2 regions of the Corallincola platygyrae genome follow, and region 2 is predicted to be linked to the other one. Evidence: riboswitches for the same ligand, from Rfam matches in the RefSeq annotation. Region 2 holds a riboswitch; the other holds the start of a gene.
The links. A riboswitch is a leader RNA that binds a small molecule or an ion and turns the genes downstream of it on or off. The one in region 2 is predicted to bind thiamine pyrophosphate.
Positions count from the first base shown of each region.

Region 1: linked by a shared signal. The riboswitch ahead of thiC (phosphomethylpyrimidine synthase ThiC) and the one ahead of ABEA14_RS12260 (TonB-dependent receptor) in region 2 are both predicted to bind thiamine pyrophosphate.

Region 1 covers NZ_BAABLI010000015.1:7,715-17,624, forward strand. Annotated here, with positions in the region: gene ABEA14_RS12825 (multiheme c-type cytochrome) at 1-971, opposite strand, end outside; gene imuA (translesion DNA synthesis-associated protein ImuA) at 1,208-1,939, shown strand; gene ABEA14_RS12835 (Y-family DNA polymerase) at 1,946-3,541, shown strand; gene ABEA14_RS12840 (error-prone DNA polymerase) at 3,541-6,633, shown strand; gene ABEA14_RS12845 (DUF4202 domain-containing protein) at 6,668-7,252, shown strand; gene ABEA14_RS12850 (hypothetical protein) at 7,692-7,853, shown strand; TPP riboswitch at 7,944-8,059, shown strand; gene thiC (phosphomethylpyrimidine synthase ThiC) at 8,159-9,910, shown strand, end outside.
Region 2 covers NZ_BAABLI010000014.1:212,418-222,327, forward strand. Annotated here, with positions in the region: gene ABEA14_RS12230 (serine/threonine-protein kinase) at 1-420, shown strand, start outside; gene ABEA14_RS12235 (crotonase/enoyl-CoA hydratase family protein) at 522-1,316, shown strand; gene ABEA14_RS12240 (mechanosensitive ion channel family protein) at 1,329-3,050, opposite strand; gene ABEA14_RS12245 (PGPGW domain-containing protein) at 3,215-3,439, shown strand; gene ABEA14_RS12250 (translation initiation factor) at 3,543-3,944, shown strand; gene ABEA14_RS12255 (DUF4124 domain-containing protein) at 3,946-4,437, shown strand; TPP riboswitch at 4,477-4,586, shown strand; gene ABEA14_RS12260 (TonB-dependent receptor) at 4,625-6,799, shown strand; gene ABEA14_RS12265 (YkoF family thiamine/hydroxymethylpyrimidine-binding protein) at 6,815-7,075, shown strand; gene pnuC (nicotinamide riboside transporter PnuC) at 7,338-7,958, shown strand; gene ABEA14_RS12275 (choline/ethanolamine kinase family protein) at 7,942-8,790, shown strand; gene ABEA14_RS12280 (Bcr/CflA family multidrug efflux MFS transporter) at 8,981-9,910, shown strand, end outside.

The DNA.
Region 1 (9,910 bases), on a different contig from region 2:
CAGACCTTCTTCATATCGGCTCGACGGTCTTCCCAGGATTTTACTTTTTTACCCTGAGCCAATGCCTTGGCATCAATTTTTTCTGAAATGGCGGGGCGTAAAGTCCAACTGATACGTGCGCCAACATCGTGGGTCAGTGGTAGCTCACGTGTGGCTGACATGTGACAGGTTGCGCACGTAGGAGCGGCATCATAATCCTCTCCCACAATCCATTTTGATGAATCCAGATTCATACGGTCGACATTGGCATAGAAGTTAATGCCGTGTTTGGACTCTTCATAGATCTCTTTCTGTGGATGGTCAGGACCAAGGTGGCATTTACCGCAGGCTTCAGGACGACGGGCCTGTACCATAGAAAACTCATGACGTTGGTGACAGGCGCTGCAGGCGCCGACAGAACCGTCCGGGTTGATTCGGCCAATGCCAGTATTGGGCCAGGTAGTGGGGTCCAGATCCCCATTTTTCAGTACTTTTACCTCTGCACCATGGCATTGCCAGCAGCCACTCACTGCGGCAGGAGATTGCCCGTTAAAGCTTAAATGGCCTTCAACGACTTCTGCTAAGAAGTTATCCAGAGACCCGATAATCTGGCCTGCTTTGGCGTGGTGGCTGGCGGCAAACTCAGCAACTTCTTTGTTGTGGCACTGCCCACAATCTTTAGGCGATACGATCACCGCAATGTCGAACCCTTCATGTTTGATAGCATCAGCATCATTGGGGTCAGCACTGTGGCATTCGTAGCAACCAATGTTGGCGCCAAAGTGCTTGGAGCGCCCCCACTGTTGATAGAGCGCAGGGTTTTGTTCTTTGTGGCAAGCAACACACTGTTTGCTGGCGTCACTCAGGGAGGTAAATGGCTTCAACATCTGCGCTTTGGGTGCAGCATAGGCCAGGCTCAGCATCGCACTGATGCAGAGCAAAGTGAGTAGGGCAAGGAATCTTACTTGTACCGCCAAACGTCCGTTAGTCATGGCTTTATCCATTCTTCGTCGCGTGGTCGTACCCTTATTATTTTTATGGGTACAAGGATGGATAAATAATAGACATATAATCCACATTTTATGTGGGTGATTTGAAAAATTGTTAACCCCCTCACTGGTCGATAAATAAACAACTGAGCGAGATCAAACCTTATAGCCAGTTAAGAGTTTGCTCATAAATAACACATTATCTATACTGTATGCATATACAGTATTTGGTGGTGTTAATGGGGTCTCTTGAATCCTTATTTGATAGTGGTGCGATATGGCAGGGGCGTAATCCTCGCACAACTTCAGAATGCTCTTTTCCGACTCAGATAGCCAAGCTTGATGATGCATTAACTGGTGGCTGGCGCACGGGTGAATTAATCGAGTTGCTGTTATCACAGCCAGGGATCGGTGAATTACAGTTGCTGCTGCCTGCCATGGCTAAACAAGCGTCGCGTGATGCCTGGCAGTTGTGGATAAATCCTCCTGCTATGCCTTATGCCCCAGCGCTCTCTGCAGCAGGTCTCGAACTTTCACAACAGTTGATTGTTGAATCTCGTTGTTTAAAGAAGGCGTTATGGAGTGCTGAACAGGCGTTGAAATCTGGCTGCTGTAGCTGCGTGCTGCTTTGGTTACCTGACCCCAGGCTACAAGCCAGTATGACTCAGTTGCGCCGACTGCAATTGGCCGCAGAAGAGGGCAATGCCCTGATTTTTATGTTGCGCCCACAGTGGTTAGGTGAACAATTTACCCAGCTGCAAAGCTCTCCCGCAGCAACCCGATTATCGCTTAGCCTGATGGAAGATGGATTGAGTGTTGAGCTATTTAAGCGTCGGGGTAGCTGGGCGCTTAAACCTTTCACGGTAGATCTGTCGACAGGTTTACAGCTTCCACAGATCACACCGCAATCAACCCATCAAACCTGCTTGCAAACCTCTGGTGCAGATATCATTCAAGGGCCATGGAGTTAGAGGGGTATGGCTTGGCTGGCGGTAGAATTTCCGAACCTGGCACTGGAGTGGTGTAGCCGCGGTCTAGGTGATGCCCAGACAGTGGTGCTGCTGGATTCTAAACATAAGGTTTCCCAGTGTAATCAGATCGCGGCGGCTCAAGGGGTTGAACCGGGCATGACGCTGGCCACACTGCTGGCGCTGGTCGACGACGTCACTTTGGTCAGTGACAGTGATGCTCGGCGCTTGTATGGGCTTACGCCAAGCCGAGAACTTGGCCAAAGTTCGGTTAAAGGGAACTCAGGTAAAAAGAGTGCGGGTAAAGAAAGACGTAGTAAACAAACTGAGTCTCTGACATCCCTTGATGCACTTCAGCAGTTGGCGCTCTGGGCAAACGATTACTCTGCCCAGATCCTGCTTGTTCCCCCTCAGAGCCTAGTGATTGAGATCGGCAGTATGCTGCGATTGTTTGGCGGCTTGCCTGGGTATTTAGCGCAATTTGAACATGGATTGCAGCAACTCGATTACCCCTGCCGTTGGGCAACGGCACATACGCCAGTAGCGGCATTTACCTTGGCTTATACCGCAACAGCGTGGCGTCAGGTGAGCGCAAAATCGACGATGGCGCAGTTGGTTCGATTACCTGTTACCAGTCTGCCGATCAGTGTCGAGCAAAAGCAGTCTCTGGAGCGGTTAGGGCTGAGTCAGCTGGAGCAACTTTTGGCGTTACCTGCAGCGCAGGTGCGTAAACGATTGGGCGGAGCATTACTGTGTTGGCTATTAGAACTGCAGGGCCGCCTGCAACCCAGGTTTACCCGCTTCGTTGTACCTCCTCAATTTGAGATGCAGTTACCGCTGCTGGCTGAAATCGTGCACATCCACGGTTTGTTATTTCCATTACGGCGCTTGCTGGAAGGTATGGTGAGTTACATGCGTCACCGTCAGTTGGCAACAACAAGCTGTCTGCTGTCGCTGACTCACAGAGATCAGCCAGCCACATTGATCCGTTTGAATTCTGCGGCGCCTGAAGTGGCATTGGCAGAGTGGCTGCAATTAAGTCAACTTCAGCTGGAACGTCATCAACTGGTTGCCCCTGTGATCAGTATGTCACTTTGCTGTGATCAGTGGGTGGAGTTAACCGCAGAAGCCAAAGACTTGCTGCAGGCAAAACATGGACAGGGTTTGAGTCGATTACAATTGCTGGGGCGATTGCAAAGTCAGCTAGGCTCTGAACAGCTCTATGGTTTGCGCTGTGGTCAGGCTCACACACCGGAACACGCCTGGCAACGTGCTGAACCTTCTGTTTCTCCTGCTTCAGCTTCTTCTGTTTCAGTCTCTTCTGCTGAACCACCGTCTGTTTCGTCTCAGGAGACAGGAAGCCAACTTCATTCGTCAATGGTGCCGATACGTCGTCCGAGTTGGTTACTAGACCCCGCTCAGCCTTTGACCAGCAAAAATATTCAGATCCTGGATGGTCCGGAGCGGATCAGTTCCGGCTGGTGGCGATGGCCAGAGCCGGCAGTATTACGAGACTATTTTGTTGCCAAAGATGGCGATGGCCGTTTGTGCTGGATCTATAAAGACGCGCAGGGCAGTTGGTTTGTGCATGGCTGGTTTAGCTGATGTCCTATGCCGAGCTTCATTGCCTCAGTAGCTACAGTTTTTTACGCGGGGCGTCTCATCCGGAAGAGCTGGTAGCCATGGCTGCGCAGCTTGACTACAAAGCCCTGGCTATCACTGATGAGTGCTCGGTAGCCGGTGTGGTGAAAGCCCATATGATGGCCAAGCAGGTGGGGCTTCAACTGATTGTTGGCAGTGAGTTCCAACTCACCTGTGGTGACCGTTGTGTGTTACTGGCACCGAATCGCAAGGCGTATGGTGAACTGTGTGAGTTGATTACATTAGGGCGACGGCGCTGTGAAAAAGGCCAATATCAGCTGGATTGGCCTGATCTCATTGATGTTACAAAGCGCTGTCTGCTGCTGTGGTGGCCAGCATCGGAAGACAGCTTTTCCACTCGCGTTAATGAGCTGAAAGTACACTGGCCTGAACAGCTTTGGCTGCTGCAACATCGTTGGTTGTTGTCGACGGAGAAGTCAGCATTGCAGCGATGGCAGTTGCTGGCGGCACAGCATAAGGTTCCTGTGGTCGCGGGAGGTGGTGTGCTTATGCATGAGCGTAGTCGGCAACCGATGCAGGATCTGCTGAGTGCCATTCGGCTCAATATGCCTGTGGCTGATGTTGTATCGCAACTGTCGCCTAATGCTGAGCGTGTGCTCAGACCGGTGGAAGTTCTACAGAAGCTGTTTTCAGCCGATGCGTTGGCGCAAACGCTGGAGATCGCCAAACGCTGTCGGTTTTCATTGGATGAGCTGCAATATGAATACCCGGCTGAATTAGTGCCGGATGGCCTTAGCGCATCGGAGTACTTGGCGCTTGAGGTGGAAAAAGGGGCACTGTGGCGATTCCCCAAAGGTATGCCTTTGCCTGTGCGAGCTCTGTTACGAAAAGAGTTATCGCTGATCGCAGATTTAAGATACGAATACTTTTTTCTCACCATCTACGATGTGGTGCAGTTCGCTAAGTCTCGTCACATATTGCATCAGGGGCGGGGCTCAGCAGCCAATTCGGTCGTCTGTTACTGCCTGGGGATCACGGAAGTGGACCCAACCAAGGTGGATCTACTGTTTGAGCGTTTTATCTCGAAAGAGCGTAATGAGCCTCCAGATATCGATGTCGATTTTGAGCATGAACGTCGTGAAGAAGTTATCCAGTATATCTACCAAAAATATGGCCGTGATCGTGCAGCCTTAGCGGCGACCGTGATCAGTTACCGCTTTAAGAGTGCGCTGCGGGATGTAGGCAAAGCGCTGGGAATAGATACCAGTCTGCTTGAGCATTGGCTGCATCAGGTGGACCGCCGTGACCGACAAATTGGCTGGCAGCAGCAGATGGCGGACATGGGAGCGTTGGACCAGCCGATGGGTGAGCGTCTGGTGGCGTTGATATCTCAACTGATTGGTTTTCCACGGCACCTGTCTCAGCATGTTGGCGGATTTATTATTTCAGCGGGGCCTCTGCATCAGTTGGTACCGGTGGAAAATGCTGCGATGGCTGACCGTACTGTGATCCAGTGGGATAAGGATGATCTGGAATCGCTGGGCTTGTTGAAGGTCGATGTATTGGCTCTGGGCATGCTGACCGCGATCCGTAAGTGTTTTGCCATGGTGGCGGAAATTACCGGTGAGCCGATGGGCATGGCGCAGGTGGTTTGGGAGCAGCCAGAGGTCTACGACATGTTGTGCCAGGCTGACAGCATTGGCGTGTTTCAGATTGAGTCCCGTGCGCAATCCAACATGCTGCCGCGACTCAAACCGCGCTGTTATTACGATTTGGTGATCCAGATTGCGATTGTCCGGCCTGGCCCGATCCAAGGGGATATGGTGCACCCGTATCTGCGGCGCAAACAGGGGGTAGAGCCCGTGATTTACCCCAATCCAGCGTTAGAGCCTGTGTTATCACGGACGCTGGGTGTGCCGCTATTTCAGGAGCAGGTGATCAAGCTGGCGATGGTCGCGGCTGGATTCAGCGCCGGTGAGGCTGACCAATTGCGGCGAGCCATGGCCAGTTGGAAAAAGCATGGCCAGTTAGAGGTGTTTGAGAAAAAGTTTCTGCTGGGCATGACCAATAACGGTTATCAGCGTGACTTTGCTGAGCAGGTCTTCCGGCAGATCCGCGGCTTTGGTGAGTATGGCTTTCCCGAGTCCCATTCTGCCAGCTTCGCGTTACTGGCTTATGTGTCTGCCTGGCTGAAATACCACTATCCCGCTGCGTTTTGCTGTGCATTACTCAACAGTCAGCCCATGGGGTTTTATACGCCGTCTCAACTGGTCCAGGATGTGAAGCGGCATGGCGTGACAGTGTTACCCGTGGACGTGACCCGTAGTGATTGGGATCATCTGCTGGAGCCTATTCAAGCCAACCATGATCGAGTTGAAGGGCATGGTATCCGTTTGGGACTGCGTATGGTCAAAGGGGTGTCCCATCAAGCCATGGCACGCCTAGTGGATGCGCGACCCGCGGAAGGGTTTGCAGACCTGAGTGAGTTTTACCAATACATGCAGGCAGCCGGGGGCATCGCCAAAGATGAGCTGGAAGCGCTTGCAGCCGGTGGTGCACTTAAATCGTTGGGTGGACACCGATACCAATCTCGTTGGCAATTGGCAGGTGCAGAGGCCAGTACGCCTTTGTTTCCTGCACGGGTGGAGAGTGATGGCGTGGCGTTAGCTGCGCCTACCGAGGTGGAGTCTGTGTATGAAGATTTTGCCAGTCTGGGGTTGTCTCTGGAACGTCATCCGTTAGCCATATTGCGTGGTGAGGGTTTGCTTCCCGGTTGTGCCACTGCGGCAGAATTGATTACCAGAGCGAATGGCAGTTTAGCGACAGTGGTTGGATTGGTCACCGGGCGCCAGCGCCCCGGCACTGCATCGGGTGTTACCTTCATCACCCTGGAAGATGAAACCGGAAATACCAATGTGGTGGTTTGGCAGGCCACCGCAAGAGCCCAGAAACAGCCCTATTTGACGGCGCGTCTACTCGAAGTGCGTGGCATTGTTGAGCAGCAGGGTGAGGTGGTTCACTTGATTGCTGGAAAACTCACCGATCGCAGCCATGAGCTGGAAGGATTACTGCTAAAGTCCCGAGATTTCTGCTAATTTACAGAAAAACACAGGTAAAAAAGGATATCCCGTGACTACGCCATTGGAGCAAACCCTGGAAGCGATTGACCAGGTAAACAGCCAGGATCCCAACCTGGAGATCTGTTACGAAGTCGAAGTTCCAAAGGAACTGCTTTATGGGCAGCGCATGAGCGAACGATTGGCTCAGTTTGAGCCGGGCGCATCAGAACACTTGCAGATCGCGGCCAGAGCTCAACATATCAAGCGTTGGGCCGTGCCCCGCAGTGATTACCCAATGGATCGAGCGGGCTATCAGAAGTGGCGGGTGGGTCTTGGCAAAATGCATGCTGAACTTGCGGGCGAATTAATGGCTGAGCAAGGTTACGGTGCGGATGATATTGCACGCACTCAGCAGTTGCTGCGCAAAGAAAAGATTAAGCGAGATCCAGAGTGTCAGGCATTGGAAGATGTGATTTGCCTGGTATTCCTCGAGTACTACTTTGAAGACTTTGCCGCCAAACATACTGAAGAGAAACTGATCGGTATTGTTAAAAAGACCTGGGCCAAAATGTCAGACCGCGGTCATGAGGAAGCATTGAAACTGCCTCTTTCTGAGGCAATGTTAACCTTAGTGAACAAGGCCTTAGCTTCGTAGTAACTCTCTATTTTGTAAGAATATTACACCGTTTTTGAAATGCCGCCTGTCAGTGATGACGCAGCGGCGTTTCTTGTATGGGCCGGGTTGGTGCGCATGTGGAGTGGTTTCACGTATCAATGGAGTGTAAAAAAATAAAAAAATGAGAACTGGCTCCCAAATTTTATGTCTTCAACTGTAGTTATTGTCACAAATTGCGGTTTGTGGCTGTGCTAGCGGTGAAAAAAACCTTTTAAAACCGAAAGTTAATAAAAAGTTATCTTTTTTAATAAAAAATTTAACAAAACATAAACAATTGACTAAAATTGCATCAAGTCAGAGCAATCACTCAGCTAAGTGATTTTTTATTGAGCGAGATCAGCTCGCGTTTTTTAGCGATTACTAGTCTTAGCAGTGACGAATTTATAACCAATTTCAAATTAACCAGTTGGAGATAGTGATGGATAAAGCCATGACCGCAGCAGAAGTGGAAGCGCTGCGAAAACAACTGGCGACGGATCGCACTGTAATGGTGGACATTATGGACCACCTGAAGCAACTCGTTCTTGTCGCTGGCGAAAACAGCCCTCAGGCGACAAACGAAGAGAGCTACGCTGCCTGATATCTGGCTTTATCTCTCAATCGAATATCTAAAGGGCCGCTGAAAAGCGGCCCTTTCTATTTCTGCAATATTTCCCTTATACTCAAACCCACATTCTTGTCGGAGTGCCGAGCCACCTTTGGGTGGATAGGCTGAGATCGCGAAAGCGGGATCCGTGGAACCTGATCGGGTTAATACCTGCGAAGGGAAACAAGAGAGTGCTTCGTCATTGGCAGTTCGGGCGATCACTCTAGCATCCTACTGACCAAACTCATCTATCGGTGCGCCGACGTTTTACTGTTAACACGGTTAAACGTGAGGCCACAATGAAACAAGCAACAGACGTTACTAAAATAGAACAACCTTCTCGTCGCGAAACCCGTGCTGCTGCACAGGCATTTTTCGACAATCTGGCGGATCTCTCCTTTCCCAACTCTCAGAAAGTGTTTGTCCAAGGTGAAATGCCAGGCGTAAAGGTGGGCATGCGTGAGATCTCTCTGGCACCGACCCTGACTGGTGGCACCAAAGACGCACCTGAGTTCACCGACAACGATCCGGTGCGGGTGTATGACACTTCCGGTTACTACACCGAGCCAGGCGCAGAAGTGGACCTGCATAAAGGGCTACCACGCCTGCGCGAACAGTGGATCCTGGAGCGAGATAATACTGAGCAGTTGGAGGGGGTCAGCTCTGTCTATGCTCAGCAGCGACTGGCCAATGAAGGATTGGACCATATTCGCTTTGAGCACCTGCCCAAACCGCGTAAAGCTAAATTCGGTCAATGCGTCACCCAGATGCACTATGCTCGCGCTGGTGTTATCACTCCCGAAATGGAATACATCGCGCTACGTGAAAACATGGGCCGCGCCAAAGTCGCTGAAGAGCTGGCGGTGCAACATCCCGGAGAATCGTTTGGTGCCGCAACACCGAAAGAGATCACGCCCGAGTTTGTGCGCAAAGAAGTTGCCGAAGGTCGCGCCATCATACCTTCGAACATCAACCACCCTGAAGCGGAGCCAATGATTATCGGCCGCAACTTCCTAGTGAAAGTGAATGCCAATATCGGTAACTCAGCGGTGACTTCGTCAATTGAAGAGGAAGTCGAAAAGCTGGTGTGGTCGACCCGTTGGGGCGCCGACACCGTGATGGATCTTTCTACTGGCCGATACATTCACGAAACACGTGAGTGGATTATCCGTAATAGCCCGGTGCCGATTGGTACCGTCCCAATTTATCAGGCGCTGGAGAAAGTAAAAGGCGTAGCGGAAAATCTGACCTGGGACGTGTTCCGCGATACTTTGCTGGAGCAATGTGAGCAGGGCGTGGACTACTTCACTATTCATGCGGGGGTGCTGTTAGCGTATGTGCCTATGACCGCCAGTCGCGTCACCGGTATCGTTTCTCGTGGTGGTTCCATTTTGGCCAAGTGGTGTTTGTCGCACCATGAAGAGAACTTCCTCTACACCCACTTCCGTGAGATCTGCGAGATCTGTGCGGCCTATGATGTTTCTCTCAGCCTGGGTGATGGTTTGCGTCCTGGCTCGGTCGCCGACGCCAACGACCAGGCCCAGTTCAGTGAGCTCTACACTCTGGGTGAGCTGACCAAGATTGCTTGGGAATACGATGTGCAGGTGATGATTGAAGGCCCCGGTCACGTACCGATGCAGTTGATCAAAGAGAACATGGATAAGCAACTCAGTGCCTGTCACGAAGCGCCGTTTTACACCTTGGGCCCACTGACTACAGATATCGCACCGGGCTATGACCATATTACTTCGGGTATTGGTGCAGCGCAGATCGGTTGGTACGGCTGTGCCATGCTGTGTTACGTGACGCCTAAAGAACACCTGGGGCTGCCCAACAAAGAAGATGTGCGGGTAGGTCTTATCACCTACAAGATCGCGGCACATGCTGCAGACTTGGCCAAGGGGCATCCGGGTGCTCAGGTGCGTGATAATGCACTTTCCAAAGCGCGTTTCGAGTTCCGCTGGGAAGACCAGTTTAATCTGGCGTTGGACCCTGATCGTGCCCGCGCCTATCACGATGAAACTATCCCACAGCAGTCAGGTAAAGTGGCG
Region 2 (9,910 bases):
AAAGTGTTTAAGGACAGCGACGAACTTTCCACCCTTATTGCTCAAGGAGAGTTACTTAAAAATGCCGTTGCCGATGTTGCACACTACCAACACCAGATAGGACTCGGCAATGATCCAAGTTACCCTTATGAATCCGCCCAGGTCTTCTATCAGTCTGCATTTGATGGGTTTCATAACCGATTGCAAAGGGCTGATACGGTCAAAAAAATGGACAGAATCAACAAAGAAGTTGACGCATTGGCAAACGATTTACCTGGCGATTTTTCACCATTGCTAGATATCCGGCGCTCACTGGCTAATCGCTATCTCAGCTTTTCAAAATCATTCCTGAAACAACGTAAGGTACGCTCGGCTCAACGCCAAATGGAAAAAGCGGACAAACTCTTCGCATTGATGGACACAGCACATGCGAAGATCTAACTGATTTGCACTCTGGCTTAGCGAATACCATTTCGGTGTTCGCTTTTTTTTTGGTGCTAACGTGCTAGGCTTTAACAAAATCAGCAGTTGGTCGGACCAGTATGCACCCCATAACAATAACAACAGAGAATCAGATAGCGACAGTTACCTTAAACCGCCCAGAGAAGCGAAACGCGCTTAGCTTAGAGATGTTTGAAGCGATTGTTAGCGCACAACGACAACTGAAGAAATCAAAGCAGCTTAGGGCAATCATCATACGTGGAGCAGGCGAAGACTTTTGTTCTGGGTTAGATGTTAAATCGGTACTTTCCAGCCAAAAAACCGGATTTAAGCTTCTCTGGAAGTGGTTACCCTGGCAAGCAAACTTAGCGCAAAAAGTCAGCGTAGGCTGGCGAGAGATTCCAGTACCTGTGGTAGCAGCGATACATGGAAGATGCTGGGGTGGCGGATTACAGATTGCATTAGGCTGCGACTTCCGGATCGCCACTCCTGATGCTGACCTGTCGATAATGGAAGGAAAATGGGGATTGATTCCGGACATGGGTGGCACCACTGCGTTGCGTGAAATCATGCCAAGAGATCAGGCCATGTTATGGGCAATGAGCGCTAACACCTTCAATGCTGAACAGGCCAAAGAATGTGGCGTTTTGACCATGATTTCATCAGATGTCGACGCTGCTGCCAAAGACATTTTAAGCGGGATGCTACCCAGATCTCCCGACGCAATTGCCGCTGTCAAAAAGCTCTATTCAAAACACTGGTTGGCGAGCATTGGTAAACTGCTTTGCCTGGAAAGCTGGTATCAGTGGCGAATTCTTTTAGGAAAGAACCAGCGCATCGCCGTTGCTAAACAACAAGGCAAGGACCGCACTTATCAGGCCCCAATGCGCTGGTAGTGTTTTGTCTAACTAAGCCGTTTCATCCCCCGGGACCTTTGAATCGGCTTTCACATCAACGGCGACGGGCAATGCAGTTGGATACAGATGTACATCCCGCTGCGGGAATGGAATGCAAATGCCCTCTTCGTCAAACCGCTGTTTAATCTGCTTGGTCAGATCCCATAGGACATCCCAATAAAACTCTGTTTTCACCCATGGTCTTACCCAAAAGTCGACTGATGACTCTCCTAGATTAGCAACCTTAATGACAGGTTCAGGGCGTTTTAATACATTAGGGTGAGACGTAACTACATCATGAATCACCCGCTCTGCATGGTCCAGGTCATCTGAGTAGCTAATGCCAAACACCATATCGACCCTGCGTAGCTTCTCAGCAGTAATGTTGGTTATCACATCGTTCCAAATCATGTTGTTGGGAACGACGACCCTTTGGTTATCAATCGTTTGAATAGTGGCACTCACAAGGCTGAGCTTTTTGACATTTCCTTGCACACCTCCGGCAATGACCATGTCACCTACATCGAACGGGCGATAAATAAGTATCATCATGCCTGAAGCAAAGTTTGATAATGTACCCTGTAACGCGAAGCCGATAACGATACCTGCAACACCAAAGCCCGCGAGTAATGGGGCGAGCTGCACCCCGATCTGACTGAGGCCAATCATCACACCGATAAAAAACACTATCTTACCGGCCATGGATATAAAGAAGTCTTTTAGTAGTTGGCTGAGATTCAACTTGGAGTTGTTAACTGCTTTTTCAGCAACCTTTCTCACTACGTTCGAAAGCAGGTGGAAAACAAACAAAATTGCGAAAAAGACAATGAGCTTTACTGTAAAACTAATCGAGTTTTCGCCAAACCACTCGGTCGCTGTTTCGGTCCAGGATTCCAGTAGTCTGGTGATGACCTTAACCTCGAAGATATCTTCGCTGACAGCACCCGTACTGGTAATTAACACCTCTTTGAAATAATCCGCGTTTGTTTCCAACGCGTCCAACGTCGCCACAGTGCCTTCCAGCGCCTGCGTACAGGTTGTACGTTTAATACTTAGGCGGCGTAAGGCTAAGTCGATATCTTCTTTTTCAGAAGCCGTTGCATTTGGTTTCTCTTTGACAAGCACGCCAATACGCTCATTGGCAAAATTAAGCAGCAGACTAAGCTCTTTACCGCGTCGAATGACCTCACCACTTAACTTTTCTTTAAGATGTTTTGTATCGACACCCAGCTGTGTCATCCACTTGATAAGGTCCAGCTTTAAAAGGTTGAGTTGACTGAGAGAACCTTCGACATGGCCTATGGCAAGTTCATGTTTTAAAGCGGGTTCACCATCCAAGCCCTCAAACTCTCCTCGCATGGTGAAAAGGGCCTTAGAGCGTTCAGCATAGGCTTGCTCTGCAAAGCGGTATTGCTCTAATAGTTTTTGCTTTAGTTTCTCTTTTGAATCCGCACTGACATAGTCCGGGTTAGCGCTCAGCTCATCTAACAGTGAAGAAATCGTCTCTGACTGCTTTTCTAATAACGTTTTTATCTGCAGCTTTTGGAGTAGCTCTTGCTCTCCCCTGAGCCCTTCATGAGACGCGATAAGCCGCTCTATTTGATTGGAAACATCCAATAACTCATCAGTAGCTTGCTTTCCTTCTTGAGCAAAGCAGGCATTGCCTATGAACAAGTATGCTAAGAAAAAGATTGTTGCACAGCGTCTATGTAAGGCCGTTCGTCCTATTCTCATTTCTATTTCCCATTAAAGAAGAGCCACTTACAAAGGTCAGAATAGTATTAGTTTTTGAAAGTGAAAATTAAAAGCCCCGATACGGCTTACAAATCGTTACTAAATGAGGCTCGCATTTGCTGAGTTTTGCGACGAAGCTGGTAGCAACGAAACGGAGTGAACCAATGAAAAACATGTTTATCAGTCTCACGGGCGGCTTTTTACTGATCGTTGGCATTGTGTGCTTGCTCACCCCGTTACCAGGCGCGTTGTTTATTGTTTTTGGCTTAGCGCTGCTCAGCATCAATCATCTTTGGGCACGTGTTTGGTTGAAACGAAGTCAGGATTGGATGAGCAAGGCGGCCAGGGCCATCGACAAGAAGCGGATCCAAAAAAAGCTGTATCGCTAAGTCAGAAACAATACACGCTTAGGACTCAATATCTCAGCTCCCTTTACTGCTAAGCGTACACGCATCACAATACAAAGTACCAATTTGACAGTGCTTTGAAAAAATGGGAAATAAACTTAATAGCTTCGCCGATCTAGCTGCTTTAACAGGCCGAGACCTACTGCCCGAGCAGGAAACCAGTTCCGATGATGAAAACCTGGTTTACAGTACAGACCGTGGGCGCATTTCTAACAAGAAGAGTACTGACGCCAATAAAGTGCTGGGTGACGGCAACGTTCGAGTGAGTCGCACCAGTAAAGGCCGTGGCGGCAAGACTGTCACTCTTGTCACGGGTTTACCCCTGAATCAGACAGAACTAACCGCTCTTCTGAAAAAACTGAAAAAACAGTTAGGCTGCGGTGGCGCAGTAAAGAATGACCAGCTTGAGTTTCAAGGTGACAGAAGAGACGCTTTGCTCAAACATCTCTCATCCGCCGGATACGAAGCCAAGCTCAGTGGCGGTTAGTATGAAAAAATTCCTTTACCTCATGTTGTTTGTTGTTGCCCTCGCCTGTTCAGGTCCTTTTATTATTAAAGGGCCTGACGGCAAGCCGCTGATGACAACTAAAACTATCATGCCAGACGATCACAGTACCGTGTGGGTTTACTGGAAGAACAAACTGGTTCTCTCATACAAAATGCTCTTAAGGCAAGGCAAGTCTTCTATGGGCATTGAAGAACCTGTACCTGCCGTCTATAAATGGCAGGACGAAAATGGCGTGTGGCATTATGGTGATAACCTTGCCGCCAAAGAAGTAGCAAACCCGAATGAAGTGACGCTCAGCGAGGGGCAGATAATTAATATTGATACCCCCATCAACAAGCAGGATGACAAAGCTAAGCAAGGTGGGACGGTAAGACTTCAACAAAGCGTCGATACGCTCAAGGAACCACTGGAAAAGGCTGAAAAAGCTAAACAGGCATTGGAAGACCGTAGTGAAGAGTTAGAAAAGTTGTAAATCAGTTGTCACATAACAGTTAAACCTGATTTATAATACCGCCAAGCCAAGGGGTGTTCCCAATTCAGGGAACTGAGATACCAAACCAAGGTAAACCCTTAGAACCTGATCCGGCTGGTACCGGCGTAGGAATGGCAATAGCAACGTTACCAGCCTTTTAGCACTTTAATTCGGCGGTAACTTTTATATGCTTCGTCCTTATGCCCTTACCCCTCTATCTCTTGCTATCAGCGCTATTCTCGCTTCCCACTCGGTATATGCTGAAACCCCAGAACCGGAAATCGAACGCATTCAGGTAACCGCAGATTTCAGGCCGCAATCATTATTCACCGTGCCCGCAAGCGTTACCGTAATTGACTCTCAGCAAATCAAGGATGAGTCCAGCCGCCATTTCGAGGATATTCTTGGCGCGATCCCAAATCTCAACTGGGCTGGCGGTAGTTCAAGGCCCAAGTATTTTCAGATCCGTGGCGTTGGGGAACAAGAAGAGTATCAAGGAGCACCAAACAGTTCCGTTGGTTTTGTTATAGACGACATAGACCTCTCAGGTTTAGGTTTAACCTCCAGTTTGTTCGATATAGAGCAGATTGAAGTTCTCAGAGGGCCGCAAGGTACAAGGTTTGGCGCCAACGCATTGGCAGGCATGATCTATATGCAAAGTGCAGCGCCTACAGAGACTGCAGAGTTCGGTACAGAAGTGTCAGTCGGCGAAGACAGTTTGACTCAATATGCTGGGTATGCATCGGGGCCGGTCAACGAGCAAGGAACGCTTAGGTACAGGGTATCGCTTCAACAGCACAACCAGGATGGGTTCAGAGACAACGATTTTCTTGGCACAGACGACACCAACGAGCGTGACGAGATGACACTGCGCTCGAAGTGGCACTGGGATGCGTCAGATGACCTGCAGGTACAACTTGCGCTGCTCTATGCAAACTTTGATAACGGTTACGACGCATGGACACTCGACAATAACGGATTTGATACCTTAACGGACCAACCGGGTGAAGATAGCCAGGAAACAACCGGCGGATCTCTAAAACTAAATTGGCGCATCAATAGTTATGTTGATCTGGTATCAATAACCAGCGCAGCGCATACAAATCATACCCACGCTTATGATGGAGACTGGGCAAATCCAGGTTACTGGCAAGCGCTGAGTTGCACAGACTATTACGATGAAAACGGCAATGGCGACTTCGCCGACCAGATACCGTGCCAATACGACTACCTGTGGGACAAAGATGCAGAGCGAGACACGCTTACCCAGGAAGTTCGTTTTCTTTCGACAGAAAACTCGAGAATATTCAATAAGTCAACTGACTGGCTTATCGGCCTGTATATACAGGATTTAGATGAAAGTAATGACCTTGAGAGCTTCTATAACGGTTGGCCAGATCAATTCCTGTCCAGTAATTACGAAGCGACTAACCTCGCCGGCTTTGCGCAGCTCGACAGTGAATTAACGGAAACAACTTCGCTATCTGTTGGCGTCAGGGTTGAACAGAGAGACGCGGAATATTCTGACGACGCGGGAGACAGTTTTGACCCTGAAGAAACAATGTGGGGCGGGCATATCTCGCTTCACTACAGCGTTTCCAGTTATTGGAGTTCCTACCTTAAGTTGGCTCGTGGCTATAAAGCAGGCGGCTTCAATATGGGGCTCCCATCAGACTTTAATCAGTACCGTGAGTTCGACAACGAAACCTTAGACAATCTTGAAATAGGGTTGAACGGTTATCTACCTGACTACCAGATCGCGTTGAATGCTGCGGTGTTCTATATGAAACGTGACGACCAGCAAGTCGAAGCTTCGATTCAGGATCCTGATAATCCTCAACGTTTCTTCCTTTACACTGCTAACGCAACCAGTTCAGACAGCTATGGCCTAGAGTTGGATGCTAACTGGCAAGCGACCAGTAATTTGGTGGTATATGGCACACTTGGCCTGCTAGATACCGAGTTCGACGATTATACCGTTGATCAAATCGATGGCTCTCAACTGGATTTGACTGGTCGTTCGTTGGCCCACGCACCTAATTACCAGTTTAGTTTCGGCACGACATGGCGCGGCGATAGTGGTTTTTTTGTTAACCTGAACGTAAGAGGCAGCGATGGCTTTTACTATTCCGACAGCCACGACCAGAAAGCTGACAGCTATGAACTGCTCAACGCCAGCATTGGTTACGAAGAAGCCAACTGGGCGCTTTATGCTTGGGGTAAAAACCTAACAGATGAAGAGTATGGTGTGAGAGGATTCTATTTTGGTAATGAACCAAACCTTGATTGGGCACCAAAGTTGTATGAGCGTTACGGCGATCCGCAACAGTTCGGCGTAACCTTCCGCTACAACTACTTTTAGTCACAAAGGTAAAAGATGAAAACAGCCGCAGAAATTAGCTTGTACCCGCTAAATGACAACTATTTGGAAATCATTCACTGGTTCATACAACGCCTGGATAGCTATTCTGAGATCGAACGGCTCACAAACGGCATGAGCACCCAACTTCAAGGCGACCATGATGCCATCTTTGACCTTTTGAAAGTTGAGATCGCTGCAGCCAATGAAAAATGGGGGCGCGGCGTCTTTGTGTGTAAGTTCATTCCTGGCGGCGTTAATCTCGCACACACGGAATAGCCTGGGTCTGTTGACCTTTGCTGTCTGTTTTTGCAGCAATATGTTGGCGATTTTGGCGAGGCAGAGGCTGTGAAGTCGAATGGCCCCAATAAAGTGCCGGCAACGAAGCGTAAATCACCAACAATTGCTGCCCTTCTTTTGAGGGAAATAGGGTTCGTTGAACCACGTTATGAGCTGCGTCATTCGCTACTTACTTAGATCGTCTTGCTCAGAACGTGTTTCATTCGAACAAAATCCATAGATAAAAGGTCAACCGACCCTAATGAACGAGCAGTCCCTTTTCTCTGACATACAGATTCAGTTTCACGCCTTAGTAGGATGGGAACTGGTAGCAGTGCTTCTGGCAATTGCCTACCTGGTTTTGGCCATGAAGCGTAGCCTCTGGTGCTGGCCTGCAGCCTTTTTCAGCACGCTCATTTACACCATGCTGTTCTGGCATGTTGCGCTGCTAATGGAATCAGCACTCAACGTTTATTACATGGCAATGGCGGGTTACGGGCTCTGGATGTGGCAAAGAGATAAAGCAGATGATGGAGAGGTGCACGTAACGCGGTGGCCAATCCATCACCACCTGATTGCAGTCTTTCTCTTGTCACTGGTAGCTGTAGGCACCGGTTGGTTGATGGACAATTATTCAAGCGCTGATTTTGCTTACTTAGATGCGGCAACGACAACATTCGCCGTGTTTACCACCTACCTCGTAGCAGCGAAAGTGCTCGAAAACTGGCTCTACTGGATCGTAATTGATGCTGTTTCCATCTATCTCTATTCAGAAAAAGGGTTGTATCTGACGGCTTTGCTGTTCGTGTTTTACGTAGTCCTAGCGGTTATGGGTTACAACAAGTGGAAACAAGCTGAACTTGAATATGCAGCCACTCACTGAAGTTCAAAAACTTCTTAAAAACCTTCCTGGCCGGCTGCTACCTGTAACACCAGAGGCATGCGACTTAACACCTCTGAGTGGCGGTTTTAATAATCTGGTTTGGCGGTTTACGGCAAACGACGGTGCTGGCTATGTCATCAAGCTTTTCAACAATGACAACGTAATACCGTCTGGGCGCAGCAACGAGAGAAAGCTGACTCAACAGGCTTCTGACATCGGCATTACGCCTAGGCTAGTTTACTGGGACGACAACAATACCTTTGCCGTAACAGAATACCAGGCTGCCGATGGTTCCAGGCTATCTAAAGATATGGCCTTAAGAACGTTGATTAAGCTTCATGGTTTGCATACACAATCCTCTCAGACAGTGGATTATCTGGAAGATTTCTCCGTTAATGAACAGCTTAAAGCCTTCTCTTTCAAGCGCGTTTATGATTGGCAAAATCGAATGCTGAGTAGCGCCCTTGCCCGATGTGTTTGCCACCACGACCTCTGTCCTGACAACTTGGTGATTGCGAAAGATCAGCTATGGGTTATCGATTTCGAATATAGCGGATGGGGTCACCCGCTGTTCGACCTTGCGAGCCTATCAGAGTCATTTAGCGACCCTGAAACAAAGCTGCAGCTCTGGCAAACATACCTTTCGACATCAGGGCTACCATGCTCAAAACAGGAAAGGGAAGCGTGGCAAGCCGCGCAGGCACTTTATACCTTCCTTTGTGCCAACTGGTTTTACCGACAACTAAGCTCTCAAAAAACAAACCAAAGGCTGGCGGGCAAAGCTGAATATTACCATTCTCAACTTATTGAGCTCATATCAAGAAGCAACTAGCGCCAGCTAGCACTTGTTTACCGATATAGCGCTCTTAGTCGCTGAGGTTTGTCACGCCTATTTACACTTTTCTACGTCACGCTAACATTGACGGCTAATAGCATGGCCAAATATCGCGTTATAATGCCGTCCGTTTTTCCGCTCCGCTTTTCCCTCCACGCGAGCCTCCACTAAGGATACGATAGCTGTTATGTGGCGAACTATATTGCTTCTCGCCTCAATCGTGGCTCTGACGCCATTGGCAATCGACATGTACTTACCGGCAATGCCAGCAATTGCCGAAAGTCTGGGTGCCCACTTATCTGTGATTCAGGGCTCCATGAGTACATTTCTGGTAGGTTTTGCCATCGGCCAGTTGATTCATGGCCCACTGACTGATGCTCTTGGCCGGCGCCCTATTGCCCTTGCTGGACTCACAATCTTCTGCGCGTCCAGTTTGCTTCTTACCTTTGCAGACTCCTCATCCATGTTTCTGGTGCTGAGGGTATTTCAGGCGCTTGGTGGTGCTGCGGGCAGCGTAGTAATTAATGCAACCATCACCGACAGATATAAAGGCCATGAGGCTGTGCAAGTGCGCTCGACCATCATTATGGTTATGACACTTGCGCCAATGTTAGCTCCGACACTCGGTGGCGGTTTGTTGCATTGGTTCGGTTGGCGAAGCATTTTTGCCGTTTTAACCGCCTGGTCAGTAGTCACACTAATCTGGAGTGCTGCCAGCTTAAAAGAATCCAATAGAAACACTCATGCACTGAGTTTTTCAAATGTCCGTTTGAGTTACACATCAGTCATAAAACAACCTCTGCTTTGGCCCTGGTTAAGTGGACTTTCACTCAATTCTGCTGCGTTCTTCGCCTTTCTTGGTGCCTCTCCCTACGTTTACATCAAGGTGATGGGTATTTCTCCGCAGCACTTCGGATTCTATTTTGCCGCCAATGTTGTGGTTATGACATTGGGAGCGGCGTTTAACAGCCGTTTATCAAGGTTGTTTGGTGCCCAGCAGGTCCTGCGTACTGCCCAAAAAATACAAATTACTGCACTAAGCCTGATGTTACTTCTGCACCTGCTCGATCTGCTTTCACTATGGACATTGGTGCCACTATGCGCGATATACATGGGC